Regions from separate parts of the Shewanella sp. SW24 genome, predicted to be linked through region 2. Evidence: predicted binding sites of a transcription regulator. Region 2 holds the regulator's gene; each other region holds the start of a gene.
The links. Region 2 encodes LexA, which represses DNA repair genes until DNA is damaged. Its sites were predicted from a motif close to TACTGTATNNNNATACAGTA; they were not measured.
Positions count from the first base shown of each region.

Region 1 (3,288 bases), on a different contig from region 2:
TAGTCGGGCCATTAAAATAAAAAGACTCGCCGCTTGGATGCTTTAAATGCCAATTAAACAGCGGCCAGACTTTTATCAGTTGATGGGCTTCAAGATCATCGGGATGCTCAAGTTTAGGTGCCTGAGCCAAATATTCTGGTGTGGCAAACAGGCAATAGTCGAGCTCGCCTAAGGTACTCGACACCCAAGAAGAATCAGGCTGAGCACCGCCAACAATCGCCACATCTATGCCTTTGTCGATCAAATCGACTAACTCATTGCTCTGGGAAATGTGCAAACGGATATCTGGATACAAACGGCCAAACTCATTCAATGCCTGAATAAACACAATGGAAATAATCGAAATCGGCGCGGCGATGCGTAAGGTTCCCTCGGGTTTATCACTGCCTAAACCACTTAGTTCATCAAATTGAGCAACCACACTCTGGTAGCGTTGAAAGAGCGCCAGCCCTTCCTCTGTCAATCGTAACTTGCGGGTGCTGCGCATAAAGAGCTGTTTATCGAGCTTCTCTTCCAACTTCGCTAACTTGCGGCTCACAGTGGCGATGGGCATATCGAGCTCCTTCGCCGCCTGCGAAAAACTGCCCGCATTGACTAAATGCACAAAAAGATAGACAAGTTGTAGTTCAGCGCCTAAATCATCACTCATTGCATATCCTAATTTCACATATTGGGTATTGACGTTAAAACGCTAAATTCACTAAGTGATTGTGTTTTAAATCATTGAATTATTCACTTATACGACCATAGCGCAATAGCCTTAGATTGAAATGGTATGTTATTTTGTGGCGAGTTTTACTGCGCTGGCGCTAAATCTGGCTCTAAAGTGACATAAAAAGAAGCAAGTGCTGTAACTCTGTCCACCAAGAATCATAGCGACAGTAAAATGACGACGGTGGGCGAGTTTATTCAAATTTAATCGTAAGGATGAGTGAGGGAAATGACCATTTTAACCCCTCTGTTTGCCGTCTTCGGGATCATGTTGCTCGGTACACTAGTGCAAAAACTAAAACTCTTGCCCGTCGATACGGATCAAGTGCTAAACCAATATGTCTACTATATTGCGTTCCCTGCAATCATGCTTATCGCCCTCGCCCAGCAGCCGATTGACGAGATTTTGCAATGGGGATTTATTGCGGGCTACAGCACAGCTATGGTAATCACTTATCTTGTCTGCCTTGGGCTATCGCTGATCGCTAACCCTAAACAGCATGCGGTTGCCGCTATTCGAGCCCTCAATGCCACCTTTGGTAATACGGCATTTATTGGTATTCCACTGCTCATCATCCTCTTTCCGCAGCAACAAAGTGCCTTAGTCGCCGCCGCGATTGCCAGCTTATTATCCGTGCTGATGTTTGCCGTCGCCTTAGTCTCGATGGAACTGGCCACTAACACCCAAAGACAACACCACGCCTTAGTCATAATGGCGATGGCGGTCGGTAAAAACCCTATCGTTATTGGTAGCTTAATTGGCGTCGGCATTTCGGCGCTAGAGATAAAACTGCCGTCAGGGCTGGCGCTAATGATCCAGCAAATAGGCAATACCTCAAGCCCCTGCGCCCTATTTGCTATCGGCATGGTACTCGCCAAAGCGATGCGCTACCAGAAAGATAGCAGCGTATTTAGCCCCAAGAATTTTATCGAACTGAGCCTTATCAACCTCTTCAAGCTGGCTATCCAACCTGCACTCGTCTACTTTATGCTTAACCGTTTTGGAGTAAGTGGTGACTACCTGATCATGGGCGTGATCTTGAGCGCACTGCCCACCGCGGCTAGCGTGTACTTACTTGCCCAGCGTTATAACACTCAGGCTTCAACCAGTGCTCAAGGCATTCTATTTGGCACCTTAGTCACTTTCTTCAGTTTACCTATCTTAGAAAGCTTAGTAAGAACCTATGCATAATCAGTTAATTAAAAATATTTACTACCGATAATGCCGATTATTTACCCAAGCCACTTTACTGTATATAAAATCAGTATATACTGTTTATCAATACAGTGGTTTGGTATGTTTTTCGACAGGAATTCACTATGCTTTGCCAACTCAGCATTAATAACTTCGCTATCGTCCGTTTTTTAGAACTGGATTTTCGCCCCGGTATGACCAGCATCACAGGTGAAACTGGTGCGGGTAAATCGATTGCCATCGATGCGCTAGGCCTATGCCTAGGCAATCGCGCCGATGCCAGCAGTGTTCGTCCCGGAGCCAATAAAACCGAGGTCAGCGCCCGCTTTTCCTTGGATGATATTCCATTGGCGAAACGTTGGTTAGAAGATAACGATCTTGAACTCGATGATGAATGCATACTACGTCGGACCATTGGTAGCGATGGCCGTTCACGCGCCTACATCAATGGGAATCCAGTGCCGCTGACGCAACTCAAATTACTGGGTCAGTTGCTCATCGGTATTCACGGCCAACATGCGCACCATGCGATGTTAAAAAGTGAACATCAACTCACCCTGCTCGACAGTTATGCCAACCACAGATTACTTATCGATACGGTTGCCGCCAGCTTTCAACGCTGCAAGCAAATTGAGGCTGACCTAAAACAACTCGAAGCCTCACAGCATGAACGTATTGCCCGTAAGCAATTAGTGCAATATCAAGTAGAAGAACTCGATGAGTTTGATCTTAAAGTTGATGAGTTCGATGAAATTGAGCAAGAGCACAAACGCTTAGCCAATGGCACTGAGTTGATTGACACCTGTCAAGCGAGCTTAGATATACTCACTGAAGGCGAAGAGAACAACATAGAGTCGTTGCTCAATCGAGTCGTTTCCCTCGCCGAAGATCTGCAAAGCTACGATCCTGCATTAAGCAATATCAACACAATGCTCAATGATGCCTTAATCCAAGTGCAAGAAAGTGCCGGCGAATTACAGCACTATTTGAGTAAGCTTGAACTCGATCCAACCCACTTTGCCTATTTAGAAGAACGGCTATCAAAAGCCATGCAACTGGCGCGTAAGCATCATGTTAGCCCGAATAAACTGGCCGAGCATCATTTAGCATTAAAGGCTGAGCTAAGCACCTTAGACAGTGATGAAAGTAAACTTGAAGAAATTCAGCTTCAAGTCGAGGCAAGTAGAGCCGCTTATCTTAGCAATGCGCAAAAGCTCAGCCAAAGCCGTGCCCGCTATGCTAAAGAACTCGACAAACTGGTGACTCAGTCAATCCACGAACTGAATATGCCTAAGGGTAAATTTACGATCGAAGTCAATTTCCACCCCGAGCAAATGTCAGCCAATGGCAGTGACAATATCGAATTTATGGTAACCACTAAC
Region 1 covers NZ_JAKKSH010000009.1:162,969-166,256, reverse strand. Annotated here, with positions in the region: gene lldR (LysR family transcriptional regulator LldR) at 1-649, opposite strand, end outside; gene L5M17_RS09905 (AEC family transporter) at 941-1,903, shown strand; gene recN (DNA repair protein RecN) at 2,032-3,288, shown strand, end outside.
Region 1: a site for LexA is predicted at 1,982-2,001, ahead of recN (DNA repair protein RecN). Genes of this name have one in related genera too.

Region 2 (3,288 bases):
ATGTGCGGCGGAACCATGCCTTGATAATACAAAATATACGATAACAGCAGGTAATCCATGTGGCTGCGATGGCAAGGCACATAAACAATCTCGTGGCCATCGTGATGCAGCTGGCGAACTTGCTCGGCGCCTTTAATGTTGATCCCGCTATAAAGCTTGTTCCACAACCAAGTTAAGAAACGCTCGGCAATACGCACTAAACTATCTGAGTAATCGGCTGCTATTTCATCGAGGTACTCAATAGCCGTCTCGCGCGCTTGGGTCTCAGAAATCTTTTTACTGGCGGCTTCTTCTTGAATCGCTTTGCGCAGCGACTCAGATTTGAGTAACGAATGAAACAGTGCTTGGCGGTTTGGCAGCACAGGCCCTGTCATTACCTTACGTTGACGACGGAAATGCACGCGCGCAACCCGTGCTAACTTATGGGCAATCCCCATGTCGGTGCCATGTTCGTCAGCCATGTAACGCAGGGATACGGCATTCGAAAACTGCACGAAGTTATGTCGACCTAAGAACAGAATCATCAAGCACTTGCGCAGCCAAGTCGGGTTTTCCCGCTCAAATACGGCCGCCTTCATAGTGTCGTCTTCTTTCCCTGGCGTTCGACCCCAATACAAGCTCACGGGCACAAGTTGAATATCCAATTCAGGACGTTCCTTATGCACGGCTAACAAACGCATAAAGCATTCGAGGAAAGGCTCATTACCAGCACGTTCGCCAAACAGTGGCTTACGTCCTTGAAGACAGACAACCCGAGGCGCAGTCACACCATTAGCCACTAGAGGCTCATAAGGGCTTGGTAAACCTAACTTAGCCGTTATTTCGCTCAAAGCAGCTATGTCACTGAGAGATTCTGTTTTCATCACATAAACAAGGGGTCTGGAAGCATCCAGATTCAGATCGGCAAAGGGATCCTGAGGTACCACAATAGTGTGCACTAAGTGTTTTTGGATCCAACGTAATGATTTCAACCAAAGAGAGTCGTGTTTAGGCATTATTCTTATGCAATTAAGTGCGTTTACTAGCCCGATAGAATACCAGACTATGGGCAATATTCGCTAATTCTCTCCAACATAGCTAAAAAGTGGTTAATACTTGCGCTGCAAATAATACTGTATATACTAACAGTAACTGTATAGAAAAACAGGAAACACCATGAGACCTTTGACGCCACGCCAAGCTGAAATTTTAGAGCTAATTAAACGAAATATTGCCGATACTGGCATGCCACCCACTCGGGCAGAAATCGCAACCCGTTTAGGTTTTAAGAGCGCCAATGCGGCTGAAGAACATCTTAAAGCGTTGGCAAAAAAGGGCTGCATTGAGATCATGCCAGGCACATCTCGAGGCATTCGTCTGCCTGCGGAAATCGAAGATTTGACTGAAACAGGTTTACCGCTCATCGGCCAAGTGGCCGCGGGTGAACCTATCCTCGCCCAAGAACATGTTGAACAGTACTACCAAGTCGACCCAAGCATGTTTCATCCCGCCGCCGATTTTTTACTGCGAGTAAAGGGCGACAGCATGAAAAATATCGGTATTCTCGAAGGTGATTTGCTGGCAGTTCATAAAGTAGAACAAGCTAGAAATGGTCAAGTGGTTGTCGCTAGAGTCGATGACGATGTCACTGTTAAACGTTTCGAAAAAAAAGGTAATGTAGTCTATCTACATGCCGAAAATGAAGATTACTCCCCGATTAAAGTGGATTTAGGCTTCCAAAGTTTAACAATTGAAGGACTCGCCGTCGGTGTGATCCGTAATGGAGATTGGCTATGAATAAACTACTTGGCAATGCCCCCCGCCATCCGGGCCTGTGGCTCGATGAAGTCCGTGATGCTGACTATGACTGGCACCATGCGCCCATCGCCTGCATGCCAACTAAGACTCAAGGTCGCCAAGAATTAATTCATCTGAGTGCACAACTCGCTCAGTTAAGCCAACAGGGCCGTTGGTTAGTGCTCATCAACCCTCCAAGTATTGGCTACAAGCAAATGCTCGCCAGCGCAGGTGTGCGTATGGATAGAGTTTTGCTGGTACATGCTAAAGATGAAGTCGAAACCCTGTGGGCGATGGAGAAAGCCCTAACAAGTGGTACGTCCAGTGCAGTCATTACTTGGACTCAATCATTGGATGCGCGGGATAATCGACGCCTACAAATCGTGGCTAAAAGTGCCCGAGCTATGGGCATAGTGCTTGAAGACGTAAACAGTCACTTACATGCCGACGTACGCATTGAGCAAGGCAATCTCTTCGGTCAGCAATCTTTTTTTAGCGCTGTACACTAAATATTCATTTAATTTTTACCTTGAAAGCCGCCTCACCTATGAATGTGAGGCTTTTTTTTGGCAATTTTTCAGATAATTAGATAAATAAGTGATCTTGATCAATATTTAAACAGCAAGTATGGTTGGTTAAGTCGGTGATGATATATCACCTTCCGTGGTCAATGAATCGAGTATTTATCGAACTCGAAGCGCCACTAAAAATAGAGAACAGATTTATTTCAGCAGTATGTGCCAGCGTGGCTAATTACCAGCAGTAACAATACTTGATTAAAAGTAACAGCCGCCAACGCACGTTGAAGTCAAAAAAGCTTTTTTGGGAACTGAAGAGTTTGCATAGAGTTGAGACTTACTGTGTTGCTCTTCTTTGTAGTTGCTATTCGCAATTGGCAGAGGAGAAGTCTTGTGAAGCAATTGTTGTATTGTTTACTCGTGGTGCTTTTCGCACCACCGTTGACCGCCGCGGACATGCGGTTCAACATGACCCCTGGCGTGACCGAGATCAGTGGCAAGGTTTATCACTTGCACATGACCATCTTGTATATCTGCTGCGCAATAGGCCTAGTGGTCTTTGGCGTCATGATTTACGCCATGATCAACCACAGAAAATCCAAAGGCGCTGTCGCGTCCCACTTTCACGAAAGCACTAAAGTTGAAATCGCTTGGACGATTCTGCCATTTATCATTTTGATCTTAATGGCGATTCCAGCGACAAAAACTTTAATCGCAATGGAAGATCCCAGTAACGCCGATCTCACCGTAAAAGTCACGGGTTCCCAATGGAAATGGCATTACAGCTATTTCGATCAAGATATTGATTTTTATAGCATACTTACAACACCCAGAGCACAAATTGAAGGCACCGAAACCAAGGGTGAAAACTATCTATTGGAAGTCGATAAACCGCTCGTTCTACCGATAAACCGCAAAATCCGCTTTCTGATGACTTCAGAGGATGTCATACATTCTTGGTGGGTGCCCGCCTTTGCCATTAAGAAAGATGCCA
Region 2 covers NZ_JAKKSH010000011.1:105,551-108,838, reverse strand. Annotated here, with positions in the region: gene plsB (glycerol-3-phosphate 1-O-acyltransferase PlsB) at 1-995, opposite strand, end outside; gene lexA (transcriptional repressor LexA) at 1,156-1,776, shown strand; gene L5M17_RS11145 (cell division inhibitor SulA) at 1,773-2,285, shown strand; gene coxB (cytochrome c oxidase subunit II) at 2,688-3,288, shown strand, end outside.

Region 3 (3,288 bases), on a different contig from region 2:
GCACGGACAATATTTAAGCAAGTGAGTCTAATGTGAAGTATGAAATTGACAATACCCATTGATGATATTTAGATGAGCTTTTACAGTCTTAGCTCCAAATTTAATAATCTTCATCGAGATCATTGGGATCTGAATCTAGTGCGTAAGTGATTTGATCGTAGCTAAAGCCTTGGCCCATTAAAAAACGCACTCGTTTGGCCTTTTCCTTTGCGATCAGATCCCGAGCTTTAGAGCCCTTCACTTCTGTCACACGGGGAATGCCGTATTTTTTGGTGGCTTTATCTTTTGCTAGCTCAAACCAATCACAATCACAATTAACCAAAGCGGCTTCAATGCAGTCTTTAGATAAGCCTTTCTGTGCGATTGCTTGGCGGATGCGTATTGCACCGTGGCCTCGACTGATGTGGCTACGCACCAACAGTTCGGCATAACGAGCATCATTAATAAAACCGGAGGATTCGCAAGCATCGAGTACAGGTTCGATATCGTTAAGTTCGAAACCTTTTTCGAGCAATTTATCGCGGATTTGTAAACGGGAATAATCGCGGCGCGCTAACAGCGCGACCGCAATTTGATGGGCTGACTGACTCAGAATACTTCGCCTGTCTCTAAATCAATATTGTCCTCAGTACTATCATCAGCTTTGGCAGCCAAGGCACTCGGATTACTCAAAAGCAACTCACGTAGCGTCTTGTCAATTTCAGCAGCAATAGCAGGGTTTTCAGTCAGATATTTGCCAGCATTAGCACGACCTTGGCCGATTTTATCGCCTTTATAACTGTACCAAGCGCCCGCTTTTTCAATCAACTTATGGGCTACGCCTAAGTCTACTAACTCACCAGTACGGTTAATACCTTGGCCATAAAGGATTTGGAACTCAGCCTGCTTAAACGGCGCTGCAACCTTGTTTTTCACCACTTTAACGCGAGTTTCGTTACCGACCACTTCATCGCCGTCTTTAATCGCACCAGTGCGGCGAATGTCTAGACGAACAGAAGCATAAAACTTCAGCGCGTTACCACCGGTTGTCGTTTCTGGGTTACCGAACATCACACCAATCTTCATCCGAATTTGGTTGATGAAGATAAGTAAGGTGTTAGATTGCTTTAAGTTACCCGCAAGTTTACGCATAGCTTGGCTCATCATACGCGCCGCTAGGCCCATGTGAGAATCACCAATTTCGCCTTCGATTTCAGCTTTAGGCGTTAATGCCGCCACTGAGTCGACTACGATAACGTCAACAGCACCTGAGCGAGTTAAAGCATCACAAATCTCAAGCGCTTGCTCGCCAGTATCCGGTTGCGAACACAGCAGGTTATCAATATCTACGCCCAATTTTTTAGCATAAATAGGGTCTAGTGCATGCTCTGCATCGATAAAGGCACAGGTTTTGCCTTCACGTTGCGCTGCCGCAATCACTTCTAAAGTCAGTGTTGTTTTACCTGATGATTCAGGACCATAGATCTCAACGATACGACCCATTGGCAAACCGCCAGCACCTAAAGCAACGTCCAGAGACAGAGAACCGGTAGAAATGGTCTCAACATCCATAGAGCGATCTTCGCCCAGCTTCATGATGGAGCCTTTACCAAATTGTTTCTCAATTTGGATCAATACCGCAGCAAGTGCTTTCTCTTTATTTGGATCGACCTTCATTCCTGTTCCCTCATCAAGACAAGCATTAAGCTGTCAAAAGTGATATTCAATTTACAAACGGGTAATTCAAAAAGCCGCGCTTTTTGTCTTAATTCTGCTGACTAGTATACTGTACAATCATACAGTATCAAGACCTGTGACTGAATTATTTTTAGCTGATAGGATTTTTAATATGGCCAAGGTTTTAGCGAATATCAAATCAGATAATAGCTCCCTTTGATCAATATCCATCGTTAAGGGCTCAATTTTCGCTAAATTATTGCTAAGATTGGCGCAACAAATTTTGCGTGGTCTTTTTAGCTGAAAATTGTACAGCAGTCTTCCGCTTCCATAGCGCTTAATCACCCTTAACCACACAAACTGTATCGCCTTTAGGCAGCCACAACGGACGATAACGATTTAATGAATGTAATTGATACCGATGATTTAGAAAAACATACTCCTATGATGCGTCAGTACTTGACGATGAAAGCAGAACATCACGATATGTTGCTGTTTTATCGCATGGGTGACTTCTACGAGTTGTTTTATGACGATGCTAAACGCGCTTCTGAGCTGTTAGGCATTTCACTCACTGCGCGCGGTAAAAGTGGTGGCGATCCTATTCCGATGGCGGGGCTTCCTTACCATGCTGTGGAAGGCTATCTTGCAAAATTAGTTCAAATTGGTCAATCAGTTGCGATTTGCGAACAGATTGGCGATCCCGCGACATCTAAAGGGCCAGTAGAACGTAAAGTGGTGCGAATTGTCACGCCAGGCACTTTAACCGACGAAGCGTTGCTACAAGAACGCCAAGACAATCTGTTAGCCGCGGTTTATCAAGGTAAAGTTGGTTTTGGTTATGCCACATTAGATGTTTCATCCGGACGTTTTGTGATTGCAGAGCTCGACACGCGAGAGTCATTAGAAGCAGAATTGCAACGCACTAATCCCGTTGAAATTCTCTACAGTGAAGACTTTGGCGAACTAGGTCTACTTAACGGTTTTAAAGGTAAACGTCGTCGCCCTGAATGGGAATTTGATTACGATACGAGTATCAAGTTACTGCTAGCTCAGTTTGGCACTAAAGACTTACATGGTTTTGGTATCGCAGATGCACGTTTATCACTGCAAGCTGCGGGTTGCTTGATGCAATATGTCAAAGACACACAGCGCACGGCACTGCCCCATATCAATGCCATTATCCGCTTCAATCAAACCGATAGCATAGTACTCGATGCGGCAACTCGCCGAAATCTAGAACTCACTCAAAACCTTGCCGGTGGCCGCGATAATACCTTAGCCGCAGTATTAGATAACACGGCAACGCCTATGGGCAGTCGTATGTTACAACGCTGGATCCATCAGCCTCTGCGAGATCCTAAGCAAATTAAGGCGCGCCAACAGGCGGTGACTGAACTCCTCGATACCGCAGCCCACGAAGGTTTGCATGAGCAGTTAAAGGCACTTGGCGATATCGAACGTATCATGGCAAGGTTAGCCCTGCGCACTGCCCGTCCAAGGGACTTTGCACGTTTACGTCAAGCTCTGGGCTTATTGCCTGAATTACAACAGAGTTTAAGTACACTGAGCGCGCCGCACACGACTCAATTGCGTCAACACTTAGGCGAGTTCCCCGCTGAGCAAGCCCTA
Region 3 covers NZ_JAKKSH010000030.1:21,375-24,662, reverse strand. Annotated here, with positions in the region: gene L5M17_RS19095 (regulatory protein RecX) at 101-571, opposite strand; gene recA (recombinase RecA) at 589-1,656, opposite strand; gene mutS (DNA mismatch repair protein MutS) at 2,059-3,288, shown strand, end outside.
Region 3: a site for LexA is predicted at 1,764-1,783, ahead of recA (recombinase RecA). Genes of this name have one in related genera too.